2 linked regions of the Paraburkholderia fungorum genome follow. The protein of the gene in region 2 interacts with the protein of the main gene of each other region in a pairwise test. Links are inferred from orthologs where the notes say so. Each region holds a gene or a part of one and is shown on either strand. Other genes may lie near its edges.

The links.
Region 1: the proteins of serC (region 2) and selB interact in binary tests that used the Escherichia coli proteins (3 or more experiments, as listed by UniProt). The link is inferred for Paraburkholderia fungorum from one-to-one orthologs.

Annotation. Positions count from the first base shown.
Region 1 is NZ_FNKP01000002.1:277,361-293,808, reverse strand. The notes cover bases 8,037-11,036. They hold selB (selenocysteine-specific translation elongation factor), read right to left. Parts: upstream 10,494-11,036; coding sequence 8,580-10,493; downstream 8,037-8,579. Other genes in these bases: selA (L-seryl-tRNA(Sec) selenium transferase), read right to left, coding at 10,490-11,036. In the rest of the region: BLS41_RS17625 (response regulator transcription factor), read right to left, coding at 243-620; BLS41_RS17620 (response regulator transcription factor), read left to right, coding at 1,125-1,772; BLS41_RS17615 (thiosulfate dehydrogenase), read right to left, coding at 1,905-2,837; BLS41_RS17610 (serine hydrolase), read right to left, coding at 2,800-4,389; BLS41_RS17605 (DUF4148 domain-containing protein), read left to right, coding at 5,303-5,644; BLS41_RS17600 (DUF305 domain-containing protein), read left to right, coding at 5,906-6,391; BLS41_RS17595 (YncE family protein), read left to right, coding at 6,420-7,898; more of selA, read right to left, coding at 11,037-11,929; formate dehydrogenase accessory protein FdhE, read right to left, coding at 11,967-12,968; BLS41_RS17570 (formate dehydrogenase subunit gamma), read right to left, coding at 13,085-13,741; fdxH (formate dehydrogenase subunit beta), read right to left, coding at 13,728-14,660. UniProt on the Escherichia coli protein: Translation factor necessary for the incorporation of selenocysteine into proteins. It probably replaces EF-Tu for the insertion of selenocysteine directed by the UGA codon. SelB binds GTP and GDP.
Region 2 is NZ_FNKP01000001.1:2,971,191-2,979,337, forward strand. The notes cover bases 1,856-4,785. They hold serC (3-phosphoserine/phosphohydroxythreonine transaminase), read right to left. Parts: upstream 3,897-4,785; coding sequence 2,814-3,896; downstream 1,856-2,813. Other genes in these bases: pheA (prephenate dehydratase), read right to left, coding at 1,856-2,735; BLS41_RS13135 (hypothetical protein), read left to right, coding at 3,859-4,191; BLS41_RS13140 (DUF2059 domain-containing protein), read right to left, coding at 4,231-4,785. In the rest of the region: BLS41_RS13115 (prephenate dehydrogenase), read right to left, coding at 1-370; hisC (histidinol-phosphate transaminase), read right to left, coding at 422-1,534; more of pheA, read right to left, coding at 1,653-1,855; more of BLS41_RS13140, read right to left, coding at 4,786-4,833; gyrA (DNA gyrase subunit A), read right to left, coding at 4,970-7,606; outer membrane protein OmpA, read left to right, coding at 8,085-8,147. UniProt on the Escherichia coli protein: Catalyzes the reversible conversion of 3-phosphohydroxypyruvate to phosphoserine and of 3-hydroxy-2-oxo-4-phosphonooxybutanoate to phosphohydroxythreonine. Is involved in both pyridoxine and serine biosynthesis.

The sequences.
Region 1 (16,448 bases), on a different replicon or contig from region 2:
GTCGATATCACGCGAGCTCGGATCGCCAGGCGCCACGAACGGCAGCGGTACATGCATGGGTGCGTGTTGTGAGCGAATGCACGTCGCGCAGGTTATTGCGCTGGTGCCGTTGCAGACGATCGGGTTCGACGATTTGCAGATCGGGAAAATAGTTTAGACGGGCGGTTCCATCGCGAAGGCGCGAACGATTCGAAAACCCGCTCATTCGTCTCAAACGACTGGCGCGGCGCGCGCCCCGACAGTCAAGGCAACCCTAACGCACGCGTGAGGCAATCGGCCAGCGCGGCGGCATCGATAGGCTTTTCCAGAATGGCGACCACACCCGGCTCCTGAAGCTTTGCGTTGAGCGCCGGAGTAGAGAACGCCGTGATGAAAATGGTGGTCAGCGTGTAGCCGGCCTGCACGAGCCGGGTGTGCATTTCGATGCCGGACATATTCGGCATCCGCACGTCCGAAACCAGACAATCCGTTTCCGCGATACCGGGCGATTGCAGAAATGCGCCGGCCGAGTCGAACAGGCGCACGCTCCATCCGAGCGAGCGCACGAGACCGGCCGTGGCGTTCCTGATGGCCTCGTCATCATCCACGACGGCGACAATCTTGATAGGTTCGGTACGCAATCGGTGCTCGATAGTGAATGCCTGCAGAGGCCGGGACGGCATTAAACGGGACTTTAAGCTCAGCCTATCGACTGCGTCGTCCGACGAAAAGCATACTAAAGTATGGGACCCGAACAGTTTTCTGCCCACGGCTGCGAGCAACGCCGCTCGACACTGAGACCGCGTTAGAAATGCTCCCAGACCAAGGGATAGTGGCACGCGCTGTTTGTGCGGCGAACGCTGCGACTGTCGGCAGCCTCGCAATACTTACGTTCCGAAAGCATTGCGAGACGCTGGCGCGGCATGGTCAAGCTGGCCTAAAATGAATCGGCTCAGCGCAATACCCCACTGATTCGGCCCGCCACGCACCCTGAGAATCGGCCGAGTCAGCCAGGACTAATAACAAATCAGCGAGGCGCGCGCCGACCCTCTGTCCGGTCAAGCAGGTGCGTTGCACCGATGGACCAAGGAGCACCCCAGATGATTCCACAGCGACAACCCGCCGCAAACAAATCGAGCCCAAATATGGAAACATCGATGGTCTATGTCGTCGACGACGACGAATCCGTGCGGCGCGCGCTGGTTGGCCTGCTGCGGTCAGTGGGGCTTTCGGTCGAGACGTTTGCGTCGTCACAGGAATTTCTCGACCATTCGAAACAGGACGCACCCAGTTGCCTGATTCTCGACGTCCGCTTACGTGGCGAGAACGGACTGCAGTTTCAGGACGCAATGGCAAGCCGCAATCTGCGCATGCCGGTCGTCTTCGTGACCGGCTACGGCGACATTGCCATGACGGTCAAAGCAATGAAAGCCGGCGCGCAGGATTTCCTCGCGAAACCATTTCGTGACCAGGACATGCTCGACGCCGTATCGAACGCGTTGGCAAAAGACCGCGAAAGAATGCTGGCCGAGCAATCGGTGCTGTCGTTGCGCGCGTCTTATGACTCGCTCACGCCGCGCGAGCGCGAAGTGGTGAGTTTCGTGCTTGCCGGGCTGCTCAATAAACAGATCGCTTCGGAAATGAATGTCAGTGAAGTCACGGTGAAGATGCACCGCGGACAGGCGATGCGGAAGATGGCGGCCCGCTCGGTGGCCGACCTGGTCCGCAAAGTGCAAACGTTGGGCGTCGAACCTGGAGTCAAAAGCGACACGCTTCGCCGTAGCCCGGCTTGATAAAGGCCGCGTCCAGCACGCGGACCCGGGCCCCTTGCGGCTGACCTGCCGCGTGCGAACCGCTCTGTATGACGAAACATGCGATGGAGCGTGCGGCGCTCCATCGTTTCGATCCAGCGCCTGCCAGAACGCTCAACCTCCTTTCGAATAGGTGAACCCCCTGCTCTGGAGGTCGACCATAAACGACACCACGCTCGGGACCAGCACGACATCCGGAATCAGGTTATTAGTCAGATCAGCCGCAATCCTGTCGGCCGATGCCGCAGGCCGCCCGGCCGAACTCTGAAGCGCACGCGAGATAGCGTGAATGGAATCGTGACAGGCGATAAAGACCGCTCCGCGGCGCTGTAGCGAAGTCACGTTGTTATTCGCCGGGCCGTAAAAACCGGCCACGTTTTCAATGCTGTCCGATCGCGACACACCTGCTTTTTCGACGATCAGCGTGTTCGTTGCGAACTTCGGTCCCGCGAGCGCGGCGAGGTTATACGTGTCCCACATCGGTTGCGCGAACAACGCCAGGTGAGCAAGACCGTGGGTCGCGGAAACGGCCAGAAAATCCGCATTCCTGTTGGCAAAGACCTGCCCGTTCATTGCTTCGCGCATCAGTCCGGGCCATGGTCCCGCGAGATCCGTGTTTTCCCAGACCTGACGGGCTTTGGACTGATACTGCAACAGCTGCTCGGCGGCATCGAAATCCCAATACTGGCGATCCGTCAGCATGAACGGCACAGACTCGAAATTACGACGACGGGGCGCCGCAGCGAGCCGTTTGCCGAGTTGCGTGAGCGTCGTTGCACCATCCAGCCCCGCTAACATCGCGACGTCATGTGCTTCCTTCGCTTCTGCACGCCGTTGCGGCAGAAGCGCGGCGACGGACAGCGCGGCGAAACCCATCGTTCGAAGAACGTCCCGGCGTTTTGAACCTTGCAGAGTAGTCGACATATCAAACCTCATGATTGGTATATGGGTGTCTCTCAGGCGATGTGGGTCTGGACGCGCCGTGCGCACGCCAGCCCCACAGCTCGATTCAATAAGCACTGCTCGACTTGCGTACGAGTTCAGCAACGCCGGCCTTCATGGCCGCGATCGTCTTGGCGTCGTGAATGCCGTAGCGCTCTGCGATCCGGTCGAAGTTGGTGTAGCTCACCCACGTTCTGCCACGCTCGTCTTCCCAGACCGCGACACGCAACGGCAATTCGCTCGCGATGCCCGGTTGTTCCTGCATCAGCATGGTGCCGGCTGCCGGATTGCCGAACACGAGTACTTCGGTCGGCCGCATGCTGAGTCCCGCCTGCTCGGCGTTCATCTGATGATCGAAGTGCGCAAAGATCTGGCCATTCGCCGCTTTGATGTTCTTTTCAAGGCGTGCCACCGTTTCCTTCACGCCGAATACACTTTCATAGGTGGACGTTTGCGCGGGATCGTTACCCGAGCCCAAACGGGCATCGTAGGCCGAGGCGATGCGTCGCGCGAGATCCGTCAGATCGACGCCTTCGGTATTGGCGAGCAGTGTCACGCAAACCAGTTCGTCGGGATTGGTGAAGCGGCTCAAGTAAGCGCTATAGCCCGGCGCGTTGCCTTTGATATCCATGAAGCCCTTATGCTTCGTGAACTGCCATCCGGCCATGGCCGGCACGACCATGCCGTTGTCGAGCCGGGTCGGCTTATAGACCAGATCACGGTGCGCCGCCTCTTTGATCACCTCGTTGCCGGCCAGTGCAATATCCCAGGTGCTGACATCTTCGGCCGAAGCCCATAGCGAGCCGAAGGCAAACGCGCTCGACGAAGTCGCGGGCCGCGCATCGGTCAGTTGTCCATTGACCAGCCGGTAGCCGGCGGAAGGTTCAACGGGATTGATATAGTGGCCGTCGCCGGTGAACAGGTGGTGGCGCATGCCGGTCTTCTCGACCGGGTCGATAGCGGCATGCTCCGGAAAGTCTTCGATGAACATGGTGTGAGTCAGATTCAACGGCTTGATCTGACCGTTCCAGATGAAGTCGTGGTAGCTCATGCCGCTAGCCGATTCGATCGCCATGCCGAGCAGCAGAAAATTCGTCGCACTTTGCGCCACGGCGGTCCCTGGCTTGAATGCCAGTTTGCTGTCTTTCACCAGATCGACAAGCTGCTGCGGCTGATACTCGCGGGTCGCGTCATAGCCGGGCGCCTGTCGATAGTCGGCGAGACCCGTTGCGTGTTGCAGCAATTGCATCACAGTCAGCTTCGACCAGGCCGACGGCAAGCCTTGAACATATGTCGCGACCGGTGCGTGCAGATCCATCTTGCCGGCTTCGACCAGCTGCATCACCGCGACTGCCGTATAGCCCTGCGTGATCGGTCCGATATTCCAGAGCGTTCCCTGAGATGCCAGCAGTTTCTTCGTGGTGTCGCTTTCACCATATCCTGCGACGCGCGGAATATAGGGAGCTTCGACAATGGCCATGGTCAAGCCGGAAATGTGCTTTTCCTGCATGAAATCGGCAATCATCGTGTCGATGCTTTGTCCGTAATATTCCAGGCGCGCGTCGCCTCGCTCTGCATAGGTTGAGGGCGATGCGAACGACAATGCCATGCCGACGGACAAGACTGCGGCGGCCAGGCTGAGGCTAGATGTTTTCATTTGATGTGCTCCGCAAATAGAACGTTGTTTATTCGTGGGATGCGCTTTTCAACGTTGTCGCTAATGCGCTCGGTCCCAACCGGAAGCCGGATTCATCTGTATCCGGATGTGACCAGCTTAGATTTGGCGGAGGTTGACGACCATCGTACCTTCGGCGTCCGAAGGGTAGTCTTATCAGTACTTCAGGGTATCCATTAGTATTGGATTCGCCCGTTTTTTGGGCGGCACGCGCGAATTGGTTCGGGCTTTCCGCAGTCGGCAAGCTGGCCGGCGAGAGCGTCGACACTTCTGACAATCGGCGCAGATCTCGATGCACATCTATTCAGTTATCCCGTGCAAATTGGGCGCCGTCGTCGTCGGCGACGCGACGCAGAGTTGCGGTCCGTGTCTGCTACGAAGGGATCGTGCAAATAGGCGGAGAGTCGATTGGAGTATTGCGCCGCCACTCATCATCCGACAATGAGCAAGCTTAAAAGTATGGGCGAACGGTTTTTCGGCCGTCACTCCAAGCGCGACTTGTTCATTCTGTGCATGTACTAGTACCTGTGCTACAGGCTGAGACCGCGTGATCTTGTCCTGTCGCTAGCTCACACGACGATCATCACACTGTTCGCCCATGCTGAAGGGCCGACAAGGGACGACCTCCACGTTGGTATGGGTAACCCCGTCGAAGGACCATGCGCAGCTACACGTTCGCAGAATGGTGTGGACACGTCGCCCCCTCTAATCTTCTTACAGCACGGTCGAATACGAACACGGACAAAACGGATCGCTGGAGCGACCCCCGTACGCAGCGTTTGTATTCACCCGGCTCGACATTCGTGCGTTGTTTGGCCGACAACCCAGTCGGCACACCCCGACCTCGTCGATCTTTTCCGCAATCACTCGCCACCCGGCGTTCAAAGGAGTTGCCATGAAATCCTTCGCTTCCCTCATCGTTGCCACGAGCTTTTTCATTGTCCCCCTGTGCGGATTCGCCCAGCAAACCAACGCCTCGCTCACCCGCGCCGAAGTGCGCGCAGAGCTGGTTCAGATAGAAAAGGCGGGATATTCGCCGGCAACCGGTGATCACCAGACGTATCCCGCCGATATCGAGGCTGCCGAAGCTAAATTAAGCACCGAGGGCACGGCTGCCGCGACAAGCAGCGTAGGCGGTTCGACGAATCGCACTGAGTCCGGGCGGCGTCACAACCATGCAATGAACGACAACTGCGTGGGTCCGGCGAGTTACTGCACGCCTTATTTCGGAAGCTGACAAACGGCAAACAACTCGCGCGGTTCGCCCAATCGGCCCGTTGTTCGGCCGGAACACGGCGAACCGCCTCATTTTTGCCGTAGGCATGCCATGACGCCATGTCGACAAGACTTACCAGATATACGTTGGTATGGGTCGCACAGCTCATTTCAGAATGGTGGCGTGCCATCAGTCTGTGCATATTAAGTTATCCGATATGAAATCGGCGTCATGTTGTCACGCGGCGATGTCAAAGACATCTGACTATGGAATGGAGGCCCCATGGAAAACCTGAAAAACTGGCGACCAGCCTGGCTGCCGTTGATCGTACTGACCGGTCTGCTAACGACTTTCCCGCTATCGACACTTGCCCAGCATCGGGCTGCCCCCGACCCCATGGAAAAGCCGTTTCTCGCTGAAAACAATGAGGCGATGAACCGGATGATGACCGGTATGGCGGCCGCGCCAAGCGGTGATATCGACGACGACTTCGTTGCCATGATGCAGCCGCATCATCAGGGCGCGATCGACATGGCGGAAGTCGAACTGCGCTACGGCCACAACGAACAGTTGCGACGCATCGCGCAGGAAATCATCGTCGATCAGCAGCAGGAGATTGTTGCGATGAACATCGCGCTAAACCGCGCGCCACCGCCGCCCGCGCCCGTCCCGACGCAGATGCAACCGGTTCTTTCGCCCCAGACCGCGCCTCATCAAACGGGCATGCAGATGCCGATGCCCGCTAACGCTCGCCAAGTCCTGCGATGAGTGCCCTCACATTCCCCGGAGATACCAAATGAAGCAAATCTGCATTCTGCTAGTCACACTGGTGGCCACCGCTTTCGCACACTTGCCCGCAGCCTGCGCAGGCCAGGCTCCGGGCGCGTCGAGCGATCCCAACGTGCCGATCAGTCATCACGACCGTGTCTATGCGTCCGAGCAATTCTCGAACACGGTGTCGATCATCGATCCGGTGGACAACCATCTGATCGGGGTGATCCGTCTCGGCGATCCGTCGCCCGGCAACTTCAGCCCGCTTTATAAAGGCCAGGTGCTCGTGCACGGCATGGGTTACTCACCCGATCACCGCACGCTAGCCATCGTGGCGATCGGCTCCAATTCGGTGACGTTCATCGACACAACAACGAACGCGATCAAACACACGACCTACGTGGGCCGCTCACCGCACGAAGCGTTTTACACGCCGGACGGCCGCGAAGTCTGGGTGACCGTGCGCGGCGAAAATTACATCGACGTGCTCGACGCCGGGACCTATGCCGAAAAAACCCGTATCGTCACGCCAGCGGGACCCGGCATGACGATTTTTTCTACCGACGGAAAATATGGCTATGTATGTTCGTCGTTCAATCCGGAAGTCGATGTGATCACGGTGGCCGACCATCAGATCGTCGCGAAAGTCACGCAGGACAGTCCATTCTGCCCGAATATCGCGGCGACCCCGGACGGCAAACAGGTGTGGTTTACGCTGAAGGACATCGGTAAAACGCAGGTGTTCGATGCTCATCCACCGTTCTCGCTGATCAAGACTCTCGACACGGGGCCGATCACCAACCACGTCAACTTCGCCGTCAATTCAAAGGGATCGTTCGCCTACATCACGGTGGGCGGACTCAATGCGGTCAAGGTGTTCCGCACGGACACCTTCGCGCAGGTCGCAACGATTCCGGTCGGCAACATGCCACACGGCGTCTGGCCATCCGGCGATGGCTCGCGCATCTACGTCGGACTCGAAAACTCCGACACGATGACGGCAATCGACACGCGCACCAACAAGGTCATCGCGGTTGTCCCGATCGGTCAGGCGCCGCAGGCCATCGCGTATGTGTCGAATGCCGTTCCGGAAGGCGATGGCACCCAGAACATGCAACCACTCGGTGTAGCCGGCCAGGCTGCACATCTATCGATGGTGGGCGTCGACCATGCTGATGCGGCGGCCGCGCCAACCAGTGTCGTGCTATACGAGCAGGGCGTGGTGCAGGTCCTGCAGGCATCCGTCACGGGCCTGCAACCGAAGCAACCCTACGTGCTGGGACTCAGTGGTTCTGCGGATGGAAGCGGACCGGTAGAGCCGCTTGCGCGTTTCATGACCAACCCGGCTGGCTCGGCAATCGTCGACGCGATAGGGCAGATCCGGCAAGTGGTCGCGCCGGGACCCACGGAAATCTCTCCGGAAGGAGTCACGCGACGCTACCTCGTCATTGCCCCGACGGTCGAAGGCAAAACGGGAAATGCCGTGCAGGTCCAGTCGCTGTGATGGACGACCGATACGCCGCATCAAGGTGGCCGCGCTGACGTAGAGTGAAGTGAAGTTGTCACCAAGAACGAAGTAAAGTCGTCAATGGCTGGTTTGGCGTGTTGTACGCTGCAATGATGGGGCGTCGATCATTGGAAGATTTTCAAGCGCCTCCTCCCTATCTGCGAGACGGGCTGGAGGTCGCAATCGTCAATGCCAAGACGAAATCTGACTGCAATACGATCATGGAAATATCGCGCGATGGCGATACGATGTTCCTTGCGCCTGGACGCAAATCCAAGGGGCTGTTCCCCTATGTATAGGGCAACGGAGCCCATCTACCTCATCAAAAAAATAAACTTGGGTTGCACGAAGCTCGTAGATTTATGCAACCAAATTCGCCAGCTCGAACATGGCGGACATTGTAATTTCAATGTGACCCATATTGGCGTTGCTATCGCGAATAGCGAAAGAATAGATAAGGGTCGACGCGGAACCAATCAATTCGTGTCGTAAACGACATTAATTGATGAACTCCACAATTCCTCCTCCACTCCCACAACCGCCGATACCTTTCTGGCGGAAGGCAGCCGGAGTCGAACCGACCTGAGAACGTCTGACGCCCTCAACTGGGTTTGAAGCCCAGCCGTACCACCGGATACGAATGCCTTCCTACGGTGATTGAACTACGTGAACTAAAGATCAAAGCAGATCGAGCCAGCGACTATCCGTGCGCATCAGATGCAGGCCACGGTGGAAGCGAGTATACCCAACGCGGTCGAAGAACTCCAAAAGCTGGATCGCGCGTTTTCGTCCCAATCCGGTGACATCGCGAAACGGTGCGGCAGCTACCGTCCCCGCGTTCTTGGCCGCTTCGGCCGCCGCGATCGAAGCGAGTTCGCGGATCACGTCCTGATGATAAAAAAGATCGTGGACGACCTGAAAAAGCTCGCCCTGACGCGCGAGTTTGCGCATCAACTGGCGCATGCGATCTTCGGACACGCCCTGCGCACTCGCCAGATCGCGCACCCACGGCGGATCGAAACGCCCCGCCTTCACCGCCGGCAGAAGCGCCGCCGCGAGCGCCTGATCGGCGGCGTCGAGCGTCACGGCATGACCGGGCAAATGCAGCCACGGTCCACGCCTGACCAGCTCACCGCGCGCAGCCGCATCATCGATCAGCGCGCGCCAGAGTGCGTCGTCGGCCAGAGGCGCAGCAATGCGCCGCAAGCGCGACACGTCCGGCCCCAACTCATCCGGTGAGCGCTCGTGATATTGCGTCAGCGACGCGATCACGCGCGCGCTCAACGCCTGCCACGACGCATCGGCAACGAGCAGCGCGTCGTGCCCAGGCAACTCGACCACGCGCGTGTCCGAAGGCAAGGTCAAAGCACTCGCGGACCTACCCGTGAGCCGCTCCAGCAACGCACGCGATAAACCGAGCGGTGCTCTCGCGAACATCGCGTCGAGCGTGCCGGTGTCGAGCATTGTCCGGATTGCATCGAGCCACGCCAGCCGTTCAGCCGAGCGGCGTTTGCGCGACGGCGCGAACGGATCGAGCACCTGTCCGCCGCCAATCGTGCGATCAGCCTGCGCATTGCGCACGACAAACCGGTCGCCCGGCACCGCGCATATCGGCCGCTCGAACACCAGTTGAACGCGCGCGCGCTGACCGGCGCCGAGCGTGTCGCTCTCGAGTAAAGCAACATGCGCGACCTGATGCTGCGTGCCCAGATGCACATGCACCGGCGTCCAATGTTCGAGCGTGACGGATGCGTCGGCAAGCAAGGTCAGTGCGACATCGATGCGCTCGGACGCTTGCGACAAACGCGAATCGACGATCCAGTCGCCACGATCGATCGCGCTCTTTTCGATACTCGCGAGATTCAATGCGCAACGCTCGCCGGCGCGTCCCGTTTCGGCGGGGCGGTTTTGCGCATGGATGCTGCGTACGCGCACCGGCTGATTCTTCGGCGCAAGCAGCATCGTATCGCCGACGCTCACGCTGCCGGCGACCACCGTCCCCGTCACGATCGTGCCCTGCCCTGCGAGTGTGAAAACGCGATCGACGGCAAGCCGGAACAGTCCGTCGGACCGCCGCTTATGCCACGCGACGGCCGCGCCGAGAAGGTACGATTTCAGCGCGGCCACACCCGGGTCGTTAGCTTGCGTTGCGCAGGTTTCAAACACGGGTGCGGCCTGCAACACGCTGCCGCTCAGAAACGCAGTCACCTCGTTGTGCACGTCGCGCAGACGCTGTTCGTCCACCCGGTCGACCTTGGTCAACGCGACCGCGCCGCGCTGAATGCCGAGCAATTCCACAATCGCCAGATGCTCGCGCGTTTGCGGCATCACGCCGTCGTCGGCGGCGATCACGAGGAGCGCGAAATCGATGCCGCTCGCGCCCGCCGTCATCGTGTGCACGAGTTTCTCGTGACCCGGCACGTCGATAAAACCGAGCACGTCGCCGTTATCGAGCGGCACGTACGCGTACCCCAGCTCGATTGAAATGCCGCGCGCCTTTTCTTCTTTCAGACGATCGGTGTCGACGCCCGACAGCGCCTTCACCAGACTCGTTTTGCCGTGGTCGATATGCCCGGCCGTACCGACGATCATGCGTGCTCGCCCTTCAGTTGCCCGATCAGTTGCGCTTCGTCGGCGGCTTCGAGGCAGCGCAGGTCGAGGCGCAATGCGTCGTCCGCGATCCGGCCGATGACCGGTCGCGCCATCTCGCGCAGCCGCTTTTCCAGCGCCAGCAATTGCCGGCCGCCGCGTTTGCCGTCGGCCATCCTGACGACGAGGCCGTAGCTCGGCAGCACATCGATGGGCAACGCGCCGCTGCCGATCTGGCTGAACATCGGCTCAGACACCACCGCATAGCGCTCGCCAATCGCACGCTGCAATGCAGGTTGCACGCGCTCGGCGGCGAGACGGATGTCGTCGGCGGAACGGGTCAGCAGGCGTAATGTGGTCAGGCGTCCCACGAGCTTTTCCGGCGCGCGATAAAGCTGCAACACCGGCTCCAGCGCGGCGAGCGTCAACTTGCCGACGCGCAGCGCGCGCTTCAACGGATGCTTCTTGATCTTCGCGATCAGATCGCGCCGGCCGACGATCAAGCCCGCCTGCGGGCCGCCAAGCAGTTTGTCGCCGCTGAACGTGACGAGATCGGCGCCCGCTTCGACGGTTTCGCGCACAGTCGGCTCGCCCGGCAATCCCCATTGGCTCAGATCGACGAGCGTGCCGCTGCCGAGATCGACTGCCACCGACAGACCGCGCGCATGCGCGAGCGGCGCGATTTCGTTCAGGCCGACTTCTTTGGTGAAGCCGCTAATTGCGTAATTGCTCGCGTGGACTTTCATCAGCAGCGCGGTTTGCGGGCTGATCGCCTCGTCGTAATCCTTCAGATGCGTGCGGTTGGTCGTGCCGACTTCGCGCAGCTTCGCGCCCGCACGGCTCATGATGTCGGGAATGCGAAACGCCCCGCCGATTTCAACCAGCTCGCCGCGCGACACGATCACTTCTTTCTTCGACGCCAGCGCGGACAACGTGAGCAGCACCGCCGCCGCGTTGTTGTTGACGACGGTCGCGGCTTCGGCGCCGGTCAATTCACAAATGAGTTCATCGATCAGGTCATCGCGGTCGCCGCGCTTGCCGGTGTCGAGATCGAATTCGAGGTTGGCGGGTTGCGTGAGCGCTTTCATCACGGACTGCACGGCTTCGTCGGGCAACAACGCGCGCCCGAGGTTGGTGTGCAATACGGTGCCGGTCAGGTTGAAGACGCTGCGCAAACGTGATTCGTTGCGTCGGCGCAAGGCGCGTTCAACCGATTCGCGAAGCTGTGCGACGTCGAGCGCGTTGACGGCCGCATCGCCCGGTTGTGCGTTGAGCGCAGCCACGCGCCATTGATCGAGCGCATCGCGCAACGCGCCGAGCACCTGGGTGCGCCCAAACTCGGTGACGAGCGCCGCAAATTCCGTCGATGCAATGACCTTTTCCACCGACGGCACGCGTGCCATCAGCGCGCGCAATTCAGAGCCGCTTACGTCGCTCACGAAGCCATCCTTTTATTTTGTCGAGCCTGGTCGATGCTTAATCGGGCTCACTCGCAGACTCATCCGCCGAGTCACCGTCGGCCTGCTCAGGCCACAGCCACGGATGCGGCGACGCACGCCGGTAACCTTCCGCCCCCATCAACAGATCCAGCGTGAGACTGGCGAGGTCGTCCGCGAACGGCTCGAAATCGTAGTCCTTCGACTGAATGCCGATTTTGCGGTAAGTATGGCATTCGTCGCACGATTCCGCCTTCAAGGCGGCGTTCTTCGATTCGGCTTCGCGCGTAGCCTCGTCCGCTTCCGGCGAGCCAACCACATGGTACGCAATGCCCTTGGTCGAATCGCAATTCGAGCATTTCGAGCGGACCATATGCCATTCGGTCGCGCACAAGCCGCACTGCAGATAACGGTAATTGTCGTACGAACCGCCCACGCGCAGGATGCTCGCGACCGGGTGCGATCCGCAAACGGGACACAAACCGAGCGTCTCCAGATACGGGACTTCGCGTTTGTCGATATCGGCGGCGAGATCGGTCCAGACTACTTGCAGCGCGGCCATGATGAACGGCGCGCTCGCCGGATCGACCTCGTCGAAACGCTGCGCAAAAATCGCATCGGCTTGCGCTTCGAGCGCGGCCGGATCGATGGTGCGCAAGCGGGCGATCAATGCTTCGAGCGGCGGCGTCAACGGCCCTGCGGCCTGCAACTTGTCGAGCAACTGACGCAACACGCCATGCCACGCCGGATCGCGCATGCCGGACAGCGCGGGAATCAACGGCATCGAATGCTCTTGCGCGCTCGCGATCAACTCGCGGCTCGGCGGTTGCGCCTTGAAGCCCGTGATCACCGCCTGCTGTGCATCGGCGAGCACGGCCATCAACCTCAAATAACCGGCGATCGGATTGTTGAGCGCCGCCAGTTGACGCAAACGCGCGGCACGCGGTGCGAACACGGCAAGACGCTCCGGCGTGCGGATGCGAGGAATCGACGTGTGATCGAGCGACTCGATATCGCCGGCTTCAAGAATGCGTTGGACCAAAGTATCGACCTCTGAAAACTGAAAAGCCGCCGCTGTTCATCATCGAACGAAGGCGGCGGCTCATGGTGCCGCGCACCTGGAGAAGCGCGCGGCCTGACTTGCCTGAGACTGAACCACTACTTGCCGATGATTTCCTTGAACCAGTTCGGATGATGCTTTCTCGCCCAGCCATACGTGACCGTTCCGCGCGTCATGGCGCCGATCGATCCCTTGATCCACAACGCTGCATAAATATGCACGACGATGCCGACGATCAGCACGAACGCAGCCGCCGCATGAACCACCGCCGCGAAGCGAATCACCTCGATCGGAAAATAGAACGAGAAATAGCGCCGCCAGATCACGATGCCGCTGGCCAGCAACGCCAGCAAACACAGCACCATCGTAAAAAATAGCAGCTTTTGGCCGGCATTGTACTTTCCGATCGCGGGGAGTTTTTCCTCGCGATTGTTGAGCACGTCGTCGATCTGCTTCATCCACTGGATGTCCGCGCGGTCGAGATAATTGTGATGCCAGAAGCGCAACGCAAGAATCAGGAACGACACGAACATCACGCAGCCGACGAACGGATGCAGAATGCGCGTCCATTGTCCGCCGCCGAAGATCGCGTAAAGCCACGACATCGCCGGATGAAACATCGCGAGCCCGGACAGCGCCAGCAATACGAACGTGATGGCGGTAATCCAGTGATTCGTGCGCTCGTTCGGCGTATAGCGCTGGATCAGGCTATGACCGTTCACGTCTTTCAGGTCGGTCTGCTCAGGGTGCTTCATTGGATGCCTCCCTTGAACGGCGTACTTCATCGGCTTCATGCTGGGCTTCGGCTTCATCCGCCTCGCTGACCTCGTTCGGACCCACGCGCGTGTAGTGGAAGAACCCGGCCACCGCCGCGAACGCAATACCGGCCAGCGCCAGCGGCTTCGCCAGCCCCTTCCACACCGAAACCATGATGCTGATCTTCGGATTGTCCGGCAAACCGTGATACAGCGACGGCCGGTCGGCGTGATGCAGTACATACATCACATGCGTGCCGCCGACACCCGCCGGATCGTATAGACCAGCGTTCTGAAAACCGCGTTCCTTCAGATCGACGATGCGGTCGGCCGCCTGCTGATGCATGTCTTCCTTGGTGCCGAACATGATCGCGCCGGTCGGGCAGGTCTTCACGCAAGCCGGCTCCTGACCCACCGCCACGCGATCCGAACACAGCGTGCACTTGTACGCGCGGTTGTCCTTCTTCGAAATGCGCGGCACGTTGAACGGGCAGCCGGTCACGCAATAACCGCAGCCGATGCAGTTTTCCTCGTGGAAATCGACGATGCCGTTCGTGTACTGCACGATCGCACCCGGCGACGGACACGCCTTCAGGCAGCCCGGATCTTCGCAATGCATGCAGCCGTCCTTGCGGATCAGCCACGACAGATCGCCCTCGGTGTTCTCGTACTCGGAGAACCGCATGACGGTCCACGAATGCTCGGTGAGATCGGCGGGATTGTCGTACACCCCGACGTTCTCGCCGACTTCATCGCGCAGATCGTTCCACTCCATACAGGCGGTTTGACACGCCTTGCAGCCAATGCACTTCGACACGTCGATGAGCTTGGCGACCGTGCCGGTGACCGGCTCCCGCACCTGCGGCGGGGGCGTGGTCGTTGCCGACAGGCGTCTGATATCCAGTGATTGCAGTGCCATCTCTTTTCCTTATGCCTTTTCGACCTTGACGAGGAACGACTTGAATTCCGGTGTTTGGGAATTCCCATCGCCCACCGAGGGCGTTAGCGTATTGACGAGATAGCCCGGCTTCGTGAGTCCCTTGAAGCCCCAATGCAACGGCAACCCGACTGTCTGTACCTTCTTGCCTTCGATCATCAGCGTTTTGATGCGCTTGGTGACGAGCGCGACCGCGAAAATATGCCCGCGGTTTGACGACACCTTGACGCGATCTCCCGCCACCACGCCAACCTCCTTCGCCAGCTCCTCGCCAATTTCCACGAACTGCTGCGGCTGGATGATCGCGTTCAGATGCGCGTGCTTGGTCCAGTAATGGAAATGCTCGGTCAGACGATAAGTGGTCGCCGTATGCGGGAAATTCTCGTGCGTGCCGAACGCCGCCCTGTCGTCCGGGAACACGCGTGCGGCCGGATTGCTGACCACCAGCTTGTTGTCCGGGTGCATCGGGTTGTAGCCGAGCGGCGTTTCGAACGGCTCGTAGTGTTCGGGGAACGGCCCTTCGACCATCCCGTCGCGCGAGAAGAAACGCGCCACGCCTTCCGGATTCATGATGAACGGATTCATACCGTTTTCAGGCGGCTCGTCGACCTTGAAGTCCGGAACGTCGGCGCCCGACCACGTCTTGCCGTTCCACGCAATCAGCTTGCGCTTTGGATCGAACGGCTTGCCGCTGACATCGCACGACGCGCGGTTGTACAGAATGCGCCGGTTCGCCGGCCATGCCCACGCCCAGTTCAGCGTATTGCCGATGCCGGTCGGGTCGGAGTTGTCGCGGCGGCCCATCTGGTTGCCCGCCTGGGTCCACGATCCGCAGAAGATCCAGCAGCCGCTCGCGGTGCTGCCGTCGTCGCGCAATTGCGCGAAGCTCGCCAGCTGCTCGCCCTTTTTGGCCAGCACCTTGGTCTTGTCGGTCGGATCGGTGACGTCGGCGAGTGCCTTACCGTTGAACTCCATAGCCAGTTCTTCGGGCGTGGGGCTTTCCGGGTCCGCGTACGGCCAGCTCATGTTCAGGATCGGATCGGGATACTTGCCGCCGTCCTTTCGATAAGCGTCGCGCATGCGCAGCCACAACCCTGACATGATTTCCAGATCGCTCTTGGATTCGCCGGGACCTTCCGCGCCCTGCCAGTGCCACTGCAGCACACGGCTGGAACTGACCAGCGATCCGCGTTCTTCCGCGAAACAGGTGGTCGGCAAACGGAATACTTCGGTCTGGATCGACGCGGTATCGACGTCGTTGAATTCGCCGAAATTCTTCCAGAACTCCGACGTTTCCGTCGCGAGCGGGTCCATGATGACGAGCCACTTCAGCTTGGCCAGACTCGCGCCGATCTTCGCCTTGTTCGGCGCCGCGGCGAGCGGGTTGAAGCCCTGCGCGATGTAGCCGGTCATCTTGCCTTGATTCATCAGCTCGAAGACCTGCAGCATGTCGTATGACTTATCGAGCTTCGGCAGATAGTCGTAACCGAAGTTGTTCTGCGCGGTCGCGTTATCGCCCCACCACGACTTCATGAAACTGACATGGAACGCGCGATAGTTGCGCCAGTAGCTCAACTGGTTCGGCCGCAGCGGCTGGGTTGCGCGCTTGGCGATGTACGCGTCGAAGTCCTGCTCGGCTTCCATCGGCAGCGTCATGTAGCCCGGCAACAGGTTCGACATCAAACCGAGGTCGGTCAAGCCCTGAATGTTCGAGTGACCGCGCAGCGCATTCATGCCGCCGCCCGCGATGCCGATATTGCCCAGCAGCAA
Region 2 (8,147 bases):
CTGCACGCGCGGCGGCGACCACGTCCGACTTCGTGCTGCCCGCATCGGTGACGATCGTGCCGGCGTCGAGAAACGGCGCGATGCGTTCGAGCAGCGGCTGCGTCTGCGCGACCGGAGCCGCGAGCAATACGAAATCGGCGCCGGACAGCGCGTCGCGCAACGCGGCATCGTCATTCAACGCCGCTGCGCCGTCGATCACGCCCAACTCCAGCGCCCGCTCGCTCGAAGCCGACGAGCGCCCCACACCGATCACGGTGCGCTCGCCGTCAGCCTCGCCGCGCTCGCGCAATGCGCGCGCAAGCGATCCGCCGATCAGGCCGACACCAAAAATCACCAGCTTGTTAAAAGAAAACGCGGCCACGTCGATCACACAAAAGGCGCGCAAGTCGTGCCGACAAGCGCGCGGGTCAAGGATTACCGCTTACGCGGTAGCGAGCGTCTTTTCGAGCGCCGCGAGGAATGCTGCGTTTTCTTCCGGCAGGCCGATCGTGATGCGCAGCCATTGCGACAACCCGTAATTGCCGACCGGACGCACGATCACCCCCTGCTTCAACAACGCCAGATTCACGCGATTGCCGGCCGCATCGTCGTTGCCGACACGCACCAGCACGAAGTTGCCATCCGACGGCACGTATTCGAGGCCGAGCTTGTCGAATGCGTCAGTCAACAGCCGATAGCCTTGCGCGTTAAGCGACGCACTCTTCTCGAGGAACGCCTTGTCGTTCAACGCGGCGATTGCAGCCGCCTGTGCCAGCGTGTTCACGTTGAACGGTTGACGCAGGCGGTTCAGCAGATCGGTCAGTTCAGTTTGCGCGATTGCAAAGCCGACGCGCAGACCAGCCAGCCCAAACGCCTTCGAGAACGTGCGCGACACCAGCAGATTCGGATAACGGCGCACCCACGCAATCGAGTCGTAGCGCTTTTCTTCCGGCAGATATTCGGTGTACGCCTCGTCGAGCACCACGACGACGTGAAGCGGCACCTTGTCGAGAAACGCCTCGAGCTTTGCGCCTTCGATAAACGTGCCAGTCGGGTTATTCGGATTCGCGACGAAAACGAGGCGAGTGTCGTCGGTGATTGCGGCAAGTATTGCGTCGAGGTCGTGACCATACTTGACGGCCGGCACGACGATCGCGCGGGCGCCAACGCCTTGCGTGGCGAGCGCGTAGACCGCGAACGAATACTGCGAAAAGACGATCGACTGACCCTTTTCCACGAACGCATGCGCAGCGATTTCGAGAATGTCGTTGCTGCCGTTGCCCAGCGTGACCCACTCGGCCGGCACGTCGTAGCGCTCGCTCAGCGCGGCCTTCAACTCGAAACCATTCGAGTCCGGGTAGCGGCCGAGTTCGCTGGCGGCCTGCACCATCGCGTTTTTCGCCGACTCGGGCATGCCGAGCGGATTTTCGTTCGACGCCAGCTTCACGATGGTCGCTTCGTCCAGACCGAACTCGCGGGCCACTTCCGAAATCGGCTTGCCGGCGATGTAAGGCGCGATCGCGCGCACGTAAGAAGGACCGAAAGACGCTGTCATGAATATCTCCGAACGACTATGAATTAATGATTGTGCGGCTGGGCGGCGTGTTGTCGCCCGAATGCTGTTGTTTGCGACGCGCCTGTGCGCGCCGCCTGTTCCGTGGCTTGCCCGGCGATTACCGGGCGCGCGGATACGACCCGAGTATCTTCAGGAACGCAGCTTTTTCGCCGAGTTCGACGAGGGCGGCCGACACGGCTGGATCGTCGCGATGACCTTCGACGTCGATATAGAAGTAGTACTCCCACGTGCCGACGCGGGCCGGACGCGACTCGAAACGCGTCATCGACACGCTGTGGCGCGCGAGCGGCTCCAGAAATTTCACCATTGCACCCGGCTCGTTCACTACCGACACGATCAGCGAAGTCTGGTCATAACCGCTGGCGCCAGACGGCTGCTTGCCGATCATCACGAAGCGCGTACGGTTATGCGGATCGTCCTGAATCAGCGCGTTCACCACTTGCAGACCATAGTGGGTCGCCGCGCGATCGCCGGCGATTGCCGCAACCGTCGGATCTTCCGCGGCCATGCGCGCGGCCTCGGCATTGCTCGACACCGCTTGCCGCTCCAGATGCGGCGCGTTCGTCGACAACCACCGCTGACACTGCGCCAGCGCCTGCGCATGCGCGCACACGCGCTTCACGCCAATGAGATTGCCGCTCAGCGTCAACAGATTGTGGTGAATCGGCAAAGCCAGTTCGCCGCCGATCGTGAGCTGCGTTTGCAGCAGCAGATCGAGCGTGCGCGACACCGCGCCTTCGGTCGAATTCTCGACCGGCACGACGCCGAATTCGGCAGCGCCCGCCTCGACCGAACGAAACACTTCGTCGATCGACGGGCACGGCAAGCCTTCGATCGACTGACCGAAGTACTCGTGCATCGCCTGCTCGCTATACGTGCCGACCGGCCCGAGATACGCGGCCTTGATGGTCTTTTCGAGCGCGCGGCTCGCCGCCATGATCTCGCGCCAGATCGCGCTGATGTGCTCGCTCGCGAGCGGCCCTTCGCTCATGTCCTGCAGACGCGCGATCACCTGCTGTTCGCGCTCCGGCCGGAACACCGGCGCGTTGAAATGCTTCTTGACCTCGCCCACTTCGAGCGCCACCGCGGCGCGCTGGTTGAGGAGCGCGATCAATTGCGCGTCGAGCGCGTCGATGCGCTCGCGCAGAGGTTTGAGTCGGGTATTAAGTTCGTCGTCCATGCGTGAAAACGGCCCTGCCGGTAGCTGCTGCACAAATGCGTGCTGGAAAGGATACGCACACCTGCCAGTCAATCTGACTCAGGCGTTACGCTGTTCGAATTCCTTCATGTATTCGACAAGCGCTTTGACGCCTTCGAGCGGGACGGCGTTATAAATCGACGCCCGCATGCCGCCGACGGACTTGTGGCCCTTTAGCTGCACCATTCCCCGGGCTTTCGCGCCGGCCAGGAAATCATCGTTGCGCGACTCATCCGCGAGGAAGAACGGTACGTTCATTCGCGAGCGCGAGCCACGCTCGACCTTGTTCAGATAGAAGCTGCTCGAATCGATCACGTCGTACAGCAGCTTCGACTTCTCGATATTCAACGCTTCCATCGCGGCAAGGCCGCCCTGCTTTTTCAACCACTTGAACACGAGCCCGGCGATGTAAATCGCATAGGTGGGCGGCGTGTTGTACATCGAATTATTCTCGGCGACGGTCTTCCATTCGAACGCCGACGGACAGATCGACTGCGCGCGATCGAGCAGATCTTCGCGCACGATCACCACCGTCACGCCGGGCATGCCGATATTTTTCTGCGCACCGCCGAACAGCACGCCGTATTTGGCGATGTCCATCGGGCGCGACAGGATGTGCGACGACGCATCTGCAACCAGCGGAATGTCGCCGAGGTCGGGAATCTCGAAGGTCTCGACGCCGTGAATGGTCTCGTTTGTGCACAGATGCACATAAGCCGGATCGTCCGACAGATTCCACTCCGCGCGCGTGGGCGCACGCGTGAAACCGTCCGCCGTCTGACCGCTCGCGGCCAGGTGCGCGGCGCCGTACTTCTGCGCTTCCTTGAACGACTTCTGCGACCACGAACCGGTGACGACGAAATCTGCACGCGGGTTGGCGCCGAGCAGATTCATCGGCACGATTGCGTTTTCGGCCAGACCGCCGCCTTGCAGGAACAGAATGCGGTGGCTCGCCGGCACGTCGAGCAACTCACGCAGATTGGTCAGCGCTTCCTCGTGAATCGACATGAATTCTTTGCCGCGATGGCTCATTTCCATCACGCTCATGCCACTGCCCTGCCAATCGAGCATCTCGTCGGCCGCCTGACGCAGCACTTCTTCAGGCATGGCGGCCGGACCGGGAGAGAAATTAAAGACGCGCATCGTGAAGTCCTGGAAGCAGGCGCGAAACAAGAAAGATCGCGCAAAAGTCGGCGAAGGTGGCAACCGGGAAGGTCACCACGATGAAGCAGGCCATGTGAATCTGACGACGCGGGTTCGTGAGCGCGGATATTCAGAAACGGATTTGCTGCAGCGTTTTTCCGTGTTTCCGCAAATTTCGCGTCGAAAAAGAAAATGGCCGTCTGCGCGTGTGCGCAAACAGCCATTATCGCATTGTCATCGCCAACCCGCCAAACCCGGCGCGCCGTACAACCTGTCTGGCACGCCCTTCAAATAGCGGTCTGCGCGATGTCAGCGCAGCCTTTCGACCTGGTGCTTACTTAGCCGGCTTGACCGCGGCGACTTCCTTGTCTGCCTGGTCACGCGTAGCCTTGATCGATTGCGGCATGTACTTTTGCATCAAGCCGTTCACGACGTCGCGGCCAACCTGGTCTTGAACCTGGATGAACTTGCGGCCGGTCGGGCTCTTGTAGAACGCCGTCAGATCCTTGATTTCCGACGTGCTGTAGTACTTCGCGTATGCGTCGTACTGAGCTTGCATCGCGTCCTGACGGAAACCGTCGGTTGCGAACACTTGACCTGCGCCGTCAACCAGCTTCGGCACGGCGTTCTTTTGCAGAGCCGGGACGGAAGCCTGCTTCTGCTTGTCCGTCATCGACTTGTTTTCGCTCAACGCGTCAGACAGGATGGCCGGAACCAGTTGCTTGGCTTGCATTTGCGCGCTGTTGCCGATTGCGCCAACCAGCTTCTGTGCGTCGATTGCGTCCAGCAGGTCCTTGATAGCAGCCTGCTTGGCCGGATCAACCGGTGCTGCAGCAGCAGCCGGAGCCGCCGGAGCCGGGCTTTGCAGAGCTTGAGCCATAGCGAAGGTCGGCACGAGGGCAGCCAGCAACATCAGCTGTTTGAATCGTTTTTGCATCATTACTCCCTGAGAGAAATTAACTTGAACTGCGCGCTGCGCAGGAGATGCGCGGGACCTATGCAGATCCGGCGCGCCAATGTTCCTGCGCAGCTTAGCTTTCAACCATTAACTGAGACTGAAACTGCCGACGCGATCAGGCTGCGCCACCGTCTTCACCGCCGCTACCGCCTTCGGCAGGACCTTCGGCGTCGCCTTCCACATCACCCTCTGCTTCCGCCTCAGCAACCTGTTGCAGACCGGAAAGCTTGGTCCCTTCGTCAAGGCTGATGAGTGTAACACCTTGGGTTGCGCGGCCCATTTCCCGAATTTCCGACACACGCGTACGGATCAGCACGCCGGTATTGGTGATCAGCATGATCTGCGCTTCCTGATCGACCAGCGTGGCGGCGACGACCTTGCCGTTGCGCTCCGAGGTCTGGATGGCGATCATGCCCTTCGTACCGCGCCCGTGACGGGTGTACTCGATGATCGGCGTACGCTTGCCAAACCCGTTTTCGGTAGCCGTGAGCACCGACTGCTGCTCGTCGCCGGCCACCAGCAACGCGATCACGCTCTGCCCGTCTTCGAGCTGCATGCCACGCACACCGCGTGCCTCACGGCCCATCGGACGCACGTCGTTCTCGTCGAAGCGAACCGCCTTGCCGGAATCGGAGAACAGCATGACGTCGTGCTGACCGTCGGTGATCGCTGCGCCGATCAGGTAATCGCCGTCATCCAGACCGACCGCAATAATACCTTTGCGCAACACGCGGCCAAAGGCTTCTAGCGGCGTCTTTTTTACCGTTCCTAACGCGGTGCCCATGAAGACGAATTTGTCGGCCGAAAACTCCTTGACCGGCAAGACAACCGTAATCTTTTCGCCTTCCTGCAACGGGAAGATATTGATGATCGGACGGCCCCGCGAGTTCCGCGAACCTTGCGGAACTTCATAGACCTTCACGCTATAAACTCGACCGCGATTCGAGAAGCACAGAATGTGATCGTGCGTGTTCGCGATGAACAGCGTGTCGATCCAGTCGTCTTCCTTCATCGCCGTGGCCTGCTTGCCGCGCCCACCGCGCTTCTGCGCGCTGTATTCGGACAACGGTTGCGACTTCACGTAACCCGCGTGCGACATGGTCACGACCATTTCCTGCGGCGTGATCAGGTCTTCGGTATTCAGTTCGGTAGCGTTCAGCTCGATCTTCGAGCGGCGCGCGTCGCCGAATTCGGCTTTGATCGACGTAAGTTCGTCGACGATGATGGCCGTGATGCGTTCCGGGCGAGCCAGAATGTCCAGCAGGTCGGCGATCTGCGCCATCACTTCGCGGTACTCGCCGATGATCTTGTCCTGCTCCAGACCGGTCAGGCGTTGCAGACGCATCTGCAGAATTTCCTGAGCCTGGGTGTCGGACAAACGGTAGAGACCGTCGGTCTGCATACCGAACGACGGGTTCAGACCGTCAGGACGATAGGCTTCGCGACCGCCGGCCGACGCGTTATCCGTCTCGGCGCGCGACAACATTTCGCGCACCAGCGACGAATCCCACGGACGCGCCATCAATTCCTGCTTGGCGATAGGCGGAGTCGGCGCGGCCTTGATGATCGCGATGAACTCGTCGATATTGGCGAGCGCGACAGCCAGGCCTTCCAGTACGTGACCGCGTTCGCGCGCCTTACGCAGTTCATATACTGTGCGGCGGGTCAAAACTTCCCGGCGATGCGACAGGAAGCACGCCAGCATTTCCTTCAGGTTCAGCAGCTTCGGCTGGCCGTCGACCAGCGCGACCATGTTCATGCCGAAGGTGTCCTGAAGCTGGGTCGCCTTATACAGATTGTTGAGAACGACTTCCGGCACTTCGCCGCGCTTCAGCTCGATCACGACGCGCATACCGCTCTTGTCGGACTCGTCGCGGATGTCGGAAATGCCCTCGAGCTTCTTCTCGTTGACCAGTTCGGCGATGCGTTCCAGCAGCGAACGCTTGTTCACCTGGTACGGCAGTTCGTCGACGATGATCGACATGCGCTGACCGCGGTCGATTTCCTCGAAGTGCGTGAGGGCCCGCATCACCACGCGGCCACGGCCGGTGCGATAGCCGTCGCGCACCCCGGCCACGCCGTAGATGATGCCGGCGGTCGGGAAATCGGGCGCCGGAATGATCTCGATCAGTTCGTCGATCGTGGCTTCGGGGTTCTTCAGCAGGTGCTGGCATGCGTCGACAACCTCGTTGAGGTTGTGCGGCGGTATGTTGGTGGCCATGCCGACCGCAATACCGGACGAGCCATTGATCAGCAGATTGGGAATACGCGCGGGCAGAATGGCCGGCTCGTTTTCGCTGCCGTCGTAGTTCGGCGTGAAGTCGACCGTTTCCTTGTCGATGTCGGCGAGCAGTTCGTGGCCGATCTTCGCCATGCGGATTTCGGTGTACCGCATCGCGGCGGCATTGTCGCCGTCGACCGAACCGAAGTTGCCCTGGCCGTCCACCAGCATGTAGCGCAGCGAGAAGTTCTGCGCCATGCGGACGATGGTGTCGTAAACAGCCGTGTCGCCGTGCGGGTGATATTTACCGATGACGTCGCCGACAATACGCGCCGACTTCTTGTAAGCACGGTTCCAGTCGTTGTTCAGTTCGTGCATCGCGTATAGCACGCGCCGGTGAACCGGCTTCAGGCCATCGCGAACATCGGGAAGCGCACGCCCCACGATCACGCTCATCGCGTAATCGAGATACGAACGGCGCATTTCCTCCTCTAGGGAGATTGGCAGAGTCTCTTTGGCGAATTGATCCATTATCCGTATCTTTTACGTGCCAAGACGCGGGATTAACCGCGCCTTCGCGTAAGCATTGCAGGCGCAATACATCACGCGATTCTAACATGCCGCGAATCCGCTCCCGCCGAGGGTACGTATACCTATTAGCAGGGCAGTCACGACAGCCGCCTGGACTCACCATTTTTTACACCTTTCAGGCGCGATTCGTGCGTGGGGCAATCCGCCGCTCAGCCAAGACTGGCGGCGTCTCCGGCGCGATTGCTTCTGTTGCGCATGCACCACATTTGAAGGGTGAATTGATCGGGGGCGGATTTTTTTATCGTCGGAAGGGAACGATATGGCAAAATGCCAACGCACAAAGAGTTAGACGCTGCTCGAAGTCTACACACGACGTTTTTTGTTCTGCACCAATGTTATACTTCGAGCAATGTATGACTTGTCTTCGTCAACAGGCTCGCAGTAAACCTGCGGTAATCTCAATTTCGAGAGGAGAAATATGAATAAACTTTCAAAGCTCGCGTTCATTGCAGCTACCGCGGTTATGGCTGCATCCGCCATG